DNA from 3 places in the Streptomyces sp. NPDC041129 genome. Region 2 is predicted to be linked to each of the others. Evidence: riboswitches for the same ligand, from Rfam matches in the RefSeq annotation. Region 2 holds a riboswitch; each other region holds the start of a gene.
The links. A riboswitch is a leader RNA that binds a small molecule or an ion and turns the genes downstream of it on or off. The one in region 2 is predicted to bind cobalamin.
Positions count from the first base shown of each region.

Region 1: linked by a shared signal. The riboswitch ahead of ACZ6B1_RS04860 (prenyltransferase/squalene oxidase repeat-containing protein) and the one ahead of nicT (Nickel transporter NicT) in region 2 are both predicted to bind cobalamin.
Region 3: linked by a shared signal. The riboswitch ahead of ACZ6B1_RS13565 (CbtB domain-containing protein) and the one ahead of nicT (Nickel transporter NicT) in region 2 are both predicted to bind cobalamin.

Region 1 covers NZ_JBVIYV010000001.1:1,126,379-1,130,443, forward strand. The annotation lists gene ACZ6B1_RS04850 (glycosyltransferase family 4 protein) at 1-1,214, opposite strand, end outside; gene ACZ6B1_RS04855 (TetR family transcriptional regulator) at 1,435-2,076, shown strand; cobalamin riboswitch at 2,316-2,466, shown strand; gene ACZ6B1_RS04860 (prenyltransferase/squalene oxidase repeat-containing protein) at 2,584-3,813, shown strand; gene ACZ6B1_RS04865 (SCO2322 family protein) at 3,810-4,065, shown strand, end outside.
Region 2 covers NZ_JBVIYV010000005.1:207,061-211,125, forward strand. The annotation lists gene ACZ6B1_RS18850 (nucleoside hydrolase) at 1-843, shown strand, start outside; gene nicT (Nickel transporter NicT) at 871-1,956, opposite strand; cobalamin riboswitch at 1,986-2,190, opposite strand; gene ACZ6B1_RS18860 (LAETG motif-containing sortase-dependent surface protein) at 2,332-3,264, opposite strand; gene ACZ6B1_RS18865 (glycoside hydrolase family 13 protein) at 3,522-4,065, shown strand, end outside.
Region 3 covers NZ_JBVIYV010000003.1:166,369-170,433, reverse strand. The annotation lists gene ACZ6B1_RS13575 (spore photoproduct lyase family protein) at 1-483, shown strand, start outside; gene ACZ6B1_RS13570 (CbtA family protein) at 613-1,377, opposite strand; gene ACZ6B1_RS13565 (CbtB domain-containing protein) at 1,403-1,624, opposite strand; cobalamin riboswitch at 1,661-1,815, opposite strand; gene ACZ6B1_RS13560 (histidine phosphatase family protein) at 1,910-2,488, shown strand; gene ACZ6B1_RS13555 (SMI1/KNR4 family protein) at 2,564-3,169, shown strand; gene ACZ6B1_RS13550 (SMP-30/gluconolactonase/LRE family protein) at 3,242-4,065, opposite strand, start outside.

The sequences.
Region 1 (4,065 bases), on a different contig from region 2:
CCGGCGCGGCCGAGGCGCTCGCGCAGCCCGGGGTCGCCCAGCAGCCGGACGAGCCCGACGGCGAGGGCCCCCGCGTCACCGGGCGGCACGGCGAGGCAGGTCTCGCCGTCGCGTCCGGCGACCTCGGGGATGGCGCCGCCGGTGGTGGCGACCAGGGGGGTGCCGGTGGCCATGGCCTCGGCGGCGGGCAGCGAGAAGCCCTCGTAGAGCGAGGGCACGCAGGCGACCTCGGCCGAGCGGATCAGGTCGACCAGTTCGGCGTCGGAGATGCCCTTGACGAACTCGACTGAGTCTTCGAGGCCGTAGCGCTCGATCGCCTGGGCGACGGGTCCCTCCGTGGGGCGCTTGCCGACGACGACGAGGTGGGCGGCCGGGTGTTCGGTGCGCACCTTGGCGAGGGCCTCCACCAGGAAGACCAGGCCCTTGAGGGGGACGTCGGCGCTGGAGGTGGTGACGATCCGGCCGGGCACCTCGGCGACGGCGGGATTCGGCGCGAAGAGGTCGGTGTCGGCGCCGATGTGGACCACGTGGACGCGGTCGTCGCGGACGCCGAGATGGTCCACGATCTCCTGGCGGGAGCTGCCGGAGACGGTGAGCACCGAGGGCAGGCGGCGGGCGACGCGCTTCTGCATCCGGGTGAAGGCGTACCAGCGGCGCACGGACAGACGGCGCTGCCGGCTCTCGGCCGCGTCCAGCTCCAACTGCCGGTCGACGGTGATGGGGTGGTGGATCGTGGTGACCAGGGGGGCGCCGATGTCGCCGAGCAGGCCGTAGCCGAGCGTCTGGTTGTCGTGGACGACGTCGAACTCCCCGCGCCGGGCGCGCAGATGGCGGCGGGCGCGCAGGGAGAACGTGAGCGGCTCGGGGAAGCCGCCGGTCCACATGGTGGCGACCTCGAGGGCGTCGATCCAGTCCCGGTACTCGTCCCGCCCGGGGGTGCGGAACGGGTCGGGCTGGCGGTAGAGGTCGAGGCTGGGCAGCTCGGTGAGGCTCAGGCCGTCGTGTCCCTCGTCGAGCACGGGATAGGGCTGGGCTCCGATGACCTCGACGCGGTGGCCGAGGCGGGCCAGCTCGCGGGAGAGGTGCCGGACGTAGACGCCCTGGCCGCCGCAGAACGGGTTCCCCTTATAGGTGAGGAGCGCGATGCGCAGCGGTGGCCCGCCGTCGGCTGCGAGCTCCGGTCGGGGCCCCGCCTGACTGGCCTCAGCGGTCACTCCGGGCCCCCTTCTCGCTGCACTCTCCCGCGACACTATGACGGGACGCTAATCTAGAACAAGTTTCAGACTTGATCGTTCAAGAGGCTCTGAATCTACCGGCAGGTAGGGGCCCTGACAGCAGTGGAACAGGTGATTCACGCCACGGCGCGAACCCCCCGCATGCTGGATGATCACGTGCCCTACAGATGTCCTCACCGACTGTCACGGAGCGGGACCCATGCCTGCGGAATCCAAGCTGGAAGCCGGGAGTGTCCGGCCCCCCACGGCGCCGCTGACCGAGCGGCAGGAGGCCCGCCGCCGCCGGATCCTGCACGCGAGCGCGCAACTGGCGAGCCGGGGCGGTTTCGACGCCGTGCAGATGCGGGAGGTCGCCGAGTCCTCGCGGGTCGCCCTCGGCACCCTGTACCGGTACTTCCCGTCGAAGGTGCATCTGCTGGTCGCCACCATGCAGGACCAGCTGGAGCACATGCACGGCACCCTCCGCAAGAAGCCTCCGGCGGGCGACTCGGCAGGCGAGCGGGTCGCGGAGACCCTGATGCGGGCGTTCCGGGCCCTGCAGCGCGAGCCGCAGCTGGCGGACGCGATGGTCCGCGCCCTCACCTTCGCCGACCGCAGCGTCTCCCCCGAGGTCGACCAGGTCTCCCGGCAGACCACGGCGATCATCCTCGACGCGACGGGCCTGGACCACCCGACGCCGGAACAGCTCTCCGCGGTCCGCGTCATAGAGCACACCTGGCACTCGGCCCTGATCACCTGGCTCTCGGGCCGCGCCTCCATCGCCCAGGTGAAGGTCGACATCGAAACGGTGTGCCGGCTGATGGACCTGACGGATCCGGAGGCCGGCCCGAGGGGGCACTGAGGGCGACTACCCGGGGCGCTCCGGAACGGCGCCACCCCGCGTCAACCTGTCAAGTCGCGTTGACAGTTGCGGGAGCGGTGGGTGAGGATCAGGACACGGAGAGCAAGATCGACTCACCTCGGGTGCCGTCTATGGGGGAGCGGCATCCGGGGTGTTCCGGTGCGACGGGCACGCCTCCGCCGTCAACTCCCTCCCGAAATGGCCGTGACCCCGGTCACCGGGCCCGTGTGCTCACAGCCACTCATCAGCCCCGGCAGGGCTGCCGGTAAAGTGGCGACGTCGTCATCACACCCGTACGGGGGGAAGCCGGTGCAATTCCGGCGCTGACCCGCAGCCGTGAGCCGTTCGTCCATCGACGGTGAGCCGGACCGCCTCGTACGGGACGTTGACCGGCTCACGTGCGCGGCGGCCCGCCGCGCACGGCACCGTCGAGGTTTACGGGGCCGAGCCGCCCGGGGTGTTTCCCGTGCGCTGCCGGTTCCCCCGCAGGAGAGGCAGTCGCCGACCATGAACGTCCGCCGCAGTGCCGCGGCTCTCGCCGCCATAGGCGTGCTGGCCGCCGCCGCGCCCGCCACGGCCGCCGACACGTCCCCCTCCGCTTCGCCCAAGGTGGCGGTCCCGTCCGGACTGTTCGGCAAGTCCGACCCGACGTACGACGGCGTGTGGCGCCAGTCCCTCGCCCTGCTCGCCCAGCGCACCCTCGGCTACCGGCCCGCCGCCTCGGCCGTCGACTGGCTGGTGGGGCAGCAGTGCGCCCATGGCGGCTTCGCCGCGTTCCGGGCGGACACGGCCAAGCCCTGCGGGGGCAAGGGCGGCGCCCAGCCCGACACCAACAGCACGGCCGCCGCCGTCCAGGCCCTGCAGGCGCTCGGCGGACACGACACCGACATACGCAAGGCCCTGGTCTGGCTGAAGAACGCGCAGAACAAGGACGGCGGCTGGGGCTACACGCCGGGCAGCCCCAGCGACACCAACTCCACCTCGGTCGTCATCGGCGCCTTCGCCGGGGCCGGGGAGGACCCCGGCAAGCTCCGCGCCGACAAGGGCACTCCGTACGAGCTGCTGAGCTCGCGGGCGCTCGCCTGCGGCGAGGACGGCGGTGGCGCCCTCGCCTACCAGCCGGACAAGAAGGGGCGCCTGGTCGCCAACGCGGACGCCACGGCTGCCGGTGTGCTGGGCGCCCTCGGCAAGGGGTTCGTGAACGGGCCCGTCAAGGCCCGCGCCAAGGCCCCCGCCTGCTCCTCCTCCGGCAAGGCCACCGACACCCGGGTCGCGGACAACGCCGCCGCCCATCTCGCCCACGCCGTCGCCGGGACCGGCCACCTCAAGTCGGCACTGCCCGGCGCCGAGGACCAGCCCGACTACGGCAACACCGCGGACGCGGTCGTCGCGCTGGCGGCGGACGGCTGGAGCGCGCAGGCGAAGAAGCCGTACGCCTGGCTGGAGAAGAACGCGGCCGGCTGGGCCGGGCAGAGCGGCCCGGCCGCCTACGCCCAGCTCATCCTCGCCGCGCACGCGGTCGGCGCCGACGCACGGCACTTCGGCGGCACCGACCTGGTGCGGTCGCTCAACGCCACCGGCCCGGCGCCGCGCGCGGCAGCCCACACCGAGGAGTCCGGCAAGCGCGCCGAGGACGACTCGAACACCGGCGTCTGGTGGATCGTCGGCGTCGGCCTCGTCGCCGGCATCGGCATCGGCTTCCTGCTCAGCGGCCGCCGGAAGAAGCAGCAGCCGTGACCGCCGTCCGCCGTGCCGCCGCCCTGCTCCTCGCCGCGTTCGTCGTCCTGGCCGGCGCGGCGAAGGCGCGGGCCGCCGGGTACCGCTACTGGTCGTTCTGGGAGCGGTCCGGCGGGCACTGGTCGTACGCCACCGAGGGTCCCTCGACCGCCCGCCCCGACGACGGCGCCGTACAGGGCTTCCGTTTCGCGGTGAGCGAGGACTCGCGGGACGCGACCCGGCCGCGCGGCACGGCGGACTTCGCCACCATCT
Region 2 (4,065 bases):
GTGGTCCGCAACACCCTGACCGTGCTGGAGCGGGCCGGTGCCCCCGACATCCCGGTGGCGCGGGGCGCCGAACGTCCGCTGATCGAGCCCGCCCGCTCGGCCCGGCATGTGCACGGCTCGGACGGCATGGGCGACCTGGGCCTGCCCGCGCCCACCCGCACCCCGGCCGACGTGGACGCCGTGACCCTGCTGCGCCGGGAGATCCTGGCCTCCCCCCGCCCGGTCACCCTCGTGCCCACGGCCCCGCTCACCAACATCGCCCTGCTGTTGCGCACCCACCCCGAAGTGACCCGCAACATCGAGCGGATCGTGTTCATGGGCGGCGCGGTCGCCACCGGAAACGCCACGCCGGTCGCCGAGTTCAACGTCTGGCACGACCCCGAGGCGGCGGCCGTACTGCTCACCGCGGGGGTGCCGATCACGATGTACGGGCTGGACGTCTTCATGCAGGTCGTCGTGCCAGGCACCGATGTGCACCGGCTGCGCGGCAGCGCCGATCCGGGCACCCGGCTGGCCGGGGAACTCCTCGCCCACCGGCCCACCGCTCAGGGCGGCGCGCCGGAGGCCGAGGAGGCGGGCGGACTCGGTGACGCGGGCGCGGTGTGCGCCGTCGCCGATCCGGCGGGCATCGCCACCCGGCGCCTGCCGGTCGAGGTCTCGCTGGCTCCCGGTCCGGCCCGCGGCCAGACCCTCGTCGACCGCCGCCCCCGCCCCGGCGAGTCCGAGATCCACGAGGGAGTCCGCGAACAGGCCCTGGTGGACGTGGCGTTGCAGGTGGACGTGGACCGGTTCGTGAAGCTGTACCTGGAGACCGTCGAGGGGCCCCGGGTTCCGGCGGGGTGAGTCACCGGGGACGCGGGGCCCAGGGTGTCAGTCGGACGTGGCCGTGACCCGTGCCGTCCAGCGCTCCTCCACCCGCGCCAGCCGCCAGTAGGCCAGCGCGGCCGCCCACACCACCACGAACAGCCCGACGATGACGTAGCCGACGCTGTCCAGGTCCAGTCCGGCGATCCAGCCGGTCACGGCGTCGCCCAGGGCGAACTTCTCGTGCAGGACGCCGACCAGCTCGATGGTGCCGATGAAGAAGGCGACGGCGATGGACAGTCCGGTGATGGTGAGGTTGTAGAACACCTTGCGCACCGGGTTGGAGAACGCCCACTGGTAGGCGAAGTTCATGAACGTGCCGTCGAGGGTGTCGAACAGGCTCATCCCGGCGGCGAAGAGCAGCGGCAGGCACAGCACCGCGTACCAGGGCAGTCCGGCCGCCGCGCCCGACCCGGCCATCACCATCAGCGTGACCTCGGTGGCCGTGTCGAAGCCGAGCCCGAACAGGAAGCCCAGCGGGAACATCTGTCCCGGCCGGGAGACCGACCTGGTCAGCCGCCCCAGTACGCGGTTCATGAACCCCCGCGAGTCCAGGTGCTGTTCCAGCTCCCGCTCGTCGTACGTGCCGGACCTCATCGCCCGGAACACCCTCAGGATGCCCGCCAGCGCGACCAGGTTGAGCGCGGCGATGAGGTAGAGGAAGGTGCCGGAGATCGTCGTGCCCATGAAGCCGAGCACCTGGTGGGTGCGTGAGTGCTCGTCCATGACCCGGCCGGCGAGCCGGGTCCCGCCCGCGATCAGCAGGGCCAGCAGCACCACCACGCTGGAGTGCCCCAGCGCGAACCAGAAGCCCACCGACACCGGCCGTCTGCCGTCGGCCATCAGCTTGCGGGTGGTGTTGTCGATCGCGGCGATGTGGTCGGCGTCGAAGGCGTGCCGCATGCCCAGGGTGTAGGCGGTGACGCCGAGGCCGACGCCGAAGACGTCCTGGCCGACCTTGTAGTGCCCCGGGGCGACGAGCAGGAACAGCACCCCGAAGGCGACGACGTGCAGGGCGGCGATCACCGCCAGCAGCCCCGCCGTCCTGATCGTGTCCTCGCGTCGCCATCGGAAAGCGGCGGCATCGGCCATCGGATTCACGCTCCAGCACCTCGTGGATCATCTCGTGAGCTGCCGTGGCCGGTCTCCTGGCTTACGGGGTGGTGCGTTCGCCGTCCCTGCCTTCCCAGCCGGGTGAACGGCCAGTGGCCCGGCGGACGCCGGACGGGACGGGAACTCCCCGATCACAGTGGCGAGGGCCGCGTCGGCATGGACCCCTGAGGGGGCGTCACCGACTTCCCGAGCACCACGGCCCGCCCACCGTAGGCAGGTGAACGCTCGTCCGCATAGCCGCGCACCGGTGCAGGTACTCAAGATCACACGCGGCACGGCCCCCGCCGTCTGGCAGGCCTCGCGGCTGCCGCGAGCGGCGGGGGTCGTGATGTGCGGGAGGTGAGGGGCGGCCGGTCAGCCCTGCGCGCCCCGCTTGCGGCGCGCGAGGAGCACGAACGCGGCGCCGCCGGCGACCAGCACGGCGGCCCCGCCCGCGATCAGCCCCGAGTTGCCGCCGCCACCGGTCTCCGCGAGGTCGCCGCCGTCGTCACCGCCACCGTCCGGCGTGGGTGCCGAGCCGGCCCGCGACTCGGAGGCGGACGGGGCAGGCGCGGACTCCGAGGAGGCCGGGGACGGTGCCTCGGACGACTCCGAGGCGCTCGGCGCGGGCGGGGCCGACTCCTCCGCGGGGGCGCTCGGCGACGGGGACTGCGGCTCCTCCGGGGTGCTGGTGCAGTCCTTCGTGCCGCCGTTCCAGGCCGCGATCAGCTTGTCCTTGATGACCGGGTGGTCCGGGCCCTTGGGCAGGTCCCCGTGCTCGAAGCCGTCACCGGCGTCGGTCCTGCCGTCGAACCTGACCGCGCCCCGGTAGAGGTCGATCTGGGCGAAGCAGCCCGCGTCCGGTACCGCGATGTCGAGGGAGTCGGTCTCGCCCGGCTTGACGGCCACCGTGTCGAAGTCGACGAAGACCTGCTCGCCCGAGGTGGCGAAGCTGGCGCCGTGGGCGAGGTAGGAGGCGAGCGAGGCGGTGCAGCCGGCGGCGTCCTCGGCGGCGCGGACCTTGACGTGGACCTTGCCGTCCTCGGTCGGCCTGAGGTTCTGGTCGTCCACCTTGACCGAGTCGAAGAAGTTCACGCCGTCCAGCGAGAACCGGCAGCGGTCGGTGCCGGTCTCGGTGCCCGCGCCGGTGCCGGGCGCGTAGTGGCCACCGGACTTCCAGCCGTCACCGCCGTGCGTGCCGTGGGCCCAGGCGCCGGAGGCGGCGGCGACCGAGGCGGCGCAGAGGGCGAGTGACGCGGCGCCCGTCCCCAGCAGGCGGCGCGCGGTGACACGTCTGGCTATGGACATGGATATCCCATCGCAGAAGCTCGAGTGAGCGAAGAAGTCAGGAGAGACACCCGGCGCACTGGTCACATGCGCCACAGTGTGAGGCCATGGTGATCGGCCCTGTTGAAACCTGTCAACCTGCGTGAATACAAGGGTCGTTCATGGGGTCGTCACAACTCCATCACACGGGGAATGATCCGCTCCCCATCGCCCCAAGGTTCCCTTTCCGGGCAATGTGGACAGTCTCTGTACTGTCGTCCTTCCCGAAGGGAGCCCGTATGGCAGACCTCTCGTCCCGGAACCCCGACTGGTGGCGCCAGGCCGTCATCTACCAGGTGTATCCGCGCAGCTTCGCCGACGCCGACGGCGACGGGCTCGGCGACCTCAGGGGAGTCACCCAGCGCCTCAACCACCTCGCCACGCTCGGCGTCGACGCCCTGTGGCTGAGCCCCTTCTACCCCTCGGAACTGGCCGACGGCGGCTACGACGTCGCCGACCCCCGGGACGTCGACCCCCGCCTCGGCACCCTGGACGACTTCGACGCGATGGTGGCCGAGGCCCACCGGCTCGGTCTGAAGGTCGTCGTCGACATCGTCCCCAACCACACCTCGCACCAGCACCCCTGGTTCCAGGAGGCGCTGCGGGCCGGCCCCGGCTCCGCCGCCCGGGACCGCTACGTCTTCCGCACCGGCCGCGGCGCGCACGGTGAACTGCCGCCCACGGACTGGCAGTCGGTGTTCGGCGGCAGCGCCTGGCGGCGGGCCGCGGACGGCGAGTGGTACCTGCACCTCTTCGCGCCCGAACAGCCCGACCTGAACTGGG
Region 3 (4,065 bases), on a different contig from region 2:
GCGCTGGATCCGCGGGGCCGCACCCGCGTCCGGTTCTCGGTCATGCCCGGCGAGGACTCCCGGCTGCTGGACATCCGGACGTCACCGGTGGCCGAGCGCGTCGCCGCCGCGGCCGACTTCCTGGACGCGGGGTACGAGGTGCACTTCAACCTCTCCCCCGTGGTGCTGCGCCCCGGGTGGCAGGAGGCGTGGACCGAGCTGCTCCGGCAGCTCGACGACGTGCTCCCGGACCGGGTCAAACGGCAGGCGGCCGCCGAGGTGATCATGCTGACCCACAACCGGGAACTGCACGAGGTCAACCTCGGCTGGCATCCGCGTGCCGAGGACGTGCTCTGGCGGCCCGGCATCCAGCAGGGCAAACGCTCCGAGAACGGGGCGCTGAACGTGCGCTACGACCACCTGGTCAAAGCCAGGGCCGTGGACGACCTGCGCGGGCTGGTCGCGGCGCACGCTCCCTGGCTGCGCATCCGGTACGCCTTCTGAACCGGGCCCCGCGGACCGCTTCTGACGACGGCCGCGGGTCCGCGGCGAACACGCGACGCACCGGCCCGCGAACGCGCGAGGCACCGGCCCGCGGGCGGGCCGGTGCCTCGCGCCGTAGCGCCGCTTGCCTCAGTGGTGCGCGGCCGGGGCGCGCAGCCCGGCCGCCTGCCGCTCGCCTGCCCGGCGCTCCGCGGTGAGCACGCGTTCCGCGAGGACCCCGAAGACCAGCCCGAACGCCGTCCACAGCGTCGCCTGGACGGCCAGCGCCGCCAGACGGAACTGCCACAGCAGACTCGGGGAGAAGTCCTTGGGGACCTCGTCGACGGCCGGCAGGAACGCGTAGGCGAGCCCTGCGATCAGGAGGAAGAACGCGCCCGCGGCCACCGTCGCGTTCCAGTTGCCCAGACGGGGGGCGAGCCGCTTGCCGAGGATCACCGTGGCGACCGCCAGCAGCACGCTCAGGACCATCATCAGGAAGTACAGCGCCGTGCGCTTGCCGATCGTGTCGGGGTCGCCGACGGACGGCGGGTTGGCCGGGTACTTCAGGAACGGCACGACGTAGACGGCGACGAGGCCGGCCACCGCCAGGAGCAGCGCGCTCGCACGCGGCCCGAAGCGGCCGACGCGGCCCAGCGCGAAGCAGTAGGCGAGGGCGGCGATGCCGCCGAACGCGATGCCGTAGACGAGCACGCCGGTGGACAGGCCGGCGGTCGACTGAATCGTGCGGGAGACCGCCTCCATGCCGTGTTCGTGGGAGTGCGCCTCTTCGTAGGCGATGGCCGAGTCGACACGCGGCTCACCGAGGAAGTAGGCGACGACGAGGGCGAGCAGGCCCGCGGCGAGTCCCGCGAGCATGCCACGCACCAACAGGTTACGGACCGTTGCCGAGTTCATGAGCTCGTACGTTTCCTCGCCCCGGTCAGTGGCAGGGGAAGCCGAGCAGATGACGGGCGTCGTGCACCCACTCGTGCACGTTCTCGCCGGACATCACGGAGGTCGCGCCCTGTTCGGCGCCGACGAAGTAGAGCAGGACCAGCATCAGGACGCCGAAGAAGACCGCCCACGGGGCGATGGCGCCGATCGGCAGTTTGGCGGGGATGGCGGTGGGGTTGGTGGTGGGCTGTACGGCGGACTGCGCCATGGCAGGACCTCCTGGGGAACTCGCGTCCCTGCTCGGTGGTGCACGGGACGACGGGCGGGTCTGACTTGCCCGGCCCGCACCAGGAGTGGTGTGAACGGGGCTTACAGTGGCGCGACCGTGCCGGATTCCCACCGGCTTCCGCATTCCGTCGTCGATATCGCCGAGAAGGTACCGCGAAGCGCGGGTGCGGCCAAGGGCGCACGGGTGCGGGGCGGTGCGCCCCACAGCCGCCGTACGCTGTGAAACCCCTGCGCCGAAAGGGCTGTTGACCATGCAGGCGACCTCATGACGACCCGAGTGATGTTGATCTCACCGGCGATGAACCCGGCCGTGCGGGAGGCCCGCTTCGACGACGGGTGCTCACTCGAGGCTGCCGGAGCCGCGCGTGCCCGGTCGGCCGCGGGCGAACTGCGGCCCGCCGCCACGGCCCTGGTCTCCCCCACGGTGCGCTGCCGGGAGACGGCGGCCGCGCTGGGTCTCGACGCATGTGCCGAACCCGCCCTGGCCGGGCTCGACATGGGCCGCTGGCGGGGCCGGACGCTCGAGGAGGTGGGCGTAGGGGAGCCGGAGGCGCTGGCCCGGTGGCTGGCCGACCCCGCGGCGAGCCCGCACGGCGGAGAGTCGGTGCGCCTTCTGTGCGCCCGGGTCGGGGGCTGGCTGGAGAAGGCCGCCCGGTCCGCCGGCCGGACGGTGGCGGTGGTCGAGCCGGAGGTCGTGCGGGCCGTGACCGTGCGGGTGCTCGGCGCTCCGGAGGCCGCCTTCTGGCGGATGGACGTACCGCCCCTGACCGCCACCGAGTTCAGCGGCCGGGCGGGGCGCTGGAACGTGGCACTGGGAACGCCGCTGGGCCAGAGCGGGACCTGAGGCGCCTCGGGGCATTCGTGCGATCATTCACTCAGCTCCGAGGCACGAAGCGCTCCCGTGAGGAAAGAGGCCGCATTGAGCAGCGCAGTCGAGGCGTGGTCCCGTATCGCCCGCTGGATCTCCGTGAACGCCCCTGCGCACGCCGACGCCCTGAACCCTCCGGCGACGGAGGAGGAGATCGTGCGGGCCGAGTCGCGGATGGGGGTGGGCCTGCCGGCCGACCTGCGGCAGGTCCTGATGGTGAACAACGGCAGCACGGCCGAGCACCGGGCCCCGGCCGCCCGCACCTTCCACGACGTTCCGGGCGGCGACGCCCCGTTCCCTTCCGGCCTGGTGTTCAACGACGTCGGGCTCATCTGCTCGCTGTACACGGGCAACAGGCAGGCCAGCGAATCCATGCGGGAGCCGGGTTCCCGCTACGAGTACTGGAAGGAAGGCTGGATTCCGGCCTTCCGGCAGAAGGACGCGCACTCCGGGCTGTTCCTCGACGTGTCCGGCGGGCAGGACCCGGCACCCCTGTGCAGGTACGAGGAGGAGAGCTTCCCCGAGCCGGCCTTTCCGTCGCTGGCCGACTACCTGGGCACGGTGGCGGACGCGCTGGAGGGGGTCCGCCCGTTCACGGTGATGGGCCGCCGGGCCCCGCACCTGCCGACGGTGCGCGAGGGTCTCATCGCCTGGTAGCCGGCCCCTGTACAGGGCTGTGGCCCGGGAGCGGAAGGCTTCCGGGCCACAGTGCTGTTCAGCGGTTCACGGTCACGGTGTGAACCCGTCGAGGTCGAGCCAGTACTGGTCCTTGTCCGTCAGCCTGTTGCGGACGATGAACTGTCCGAAGGGCCGCATGGACTGGGTGTTCTGGTTGTTGGAGATGGTGGCGCGTCCGCACTTCTCGTTCCACTCGGGCAGCGGGTAGCGGGGATCGGACAGCAGGTGCCAGATGCCGTCGCTGCCCTTCTTGGCGTAGGTCTGCAGGCACTCGTCGCCGGAGGCGACCGGGTTGTATCCGTTTGCCATGCCCGCGCTGTCGTAGCTGGCGGCGAAGGCGAACTCGTCACAGGACGGTCTGTCGTCCTTGGGCGGGTCCCCCTCGTTCAGCTCCGGCGAGAGGGTGACGTCCGGGTTGCGCGGCCAACTGCTGGGGCAGATGACCTCGCGGTTGGCGGTGCTCTGCTTCTTGGTGGGATCGCTCGCCGACATCACGTTGCTGCCGAGGTAGGTGAGCGGCGTGCCGAGGGTCTTGCTGCCGAAGTGCCCGGGGAGCTTGTTCTGGACGAGCCAGGCGTGGGCGGCCGCTGCGGGGAACTTCTTCGAGTTCATCACGTAGGTCGGCTTGTACCGGTCGAACACGCAGCCCGGGTAGGCCTGCGGGACGGTGGAGTCGCAGCGGATCTGCGCCTCGGCGCCGCTGGTGACGTCCGTGTCGTTGCCGGACATGACGCCGCCGATCTCGCCCCTCATCGACCACTTGAGGAAGGCCAGGTCGGACGGCCTGGACTCACCCCAGTTCCAGATCTGCGACATGGAGTACACGTGCTTGTCGCCCAGGCCGTACTCCCACCACAGGTTGCCGGAATCCGAGC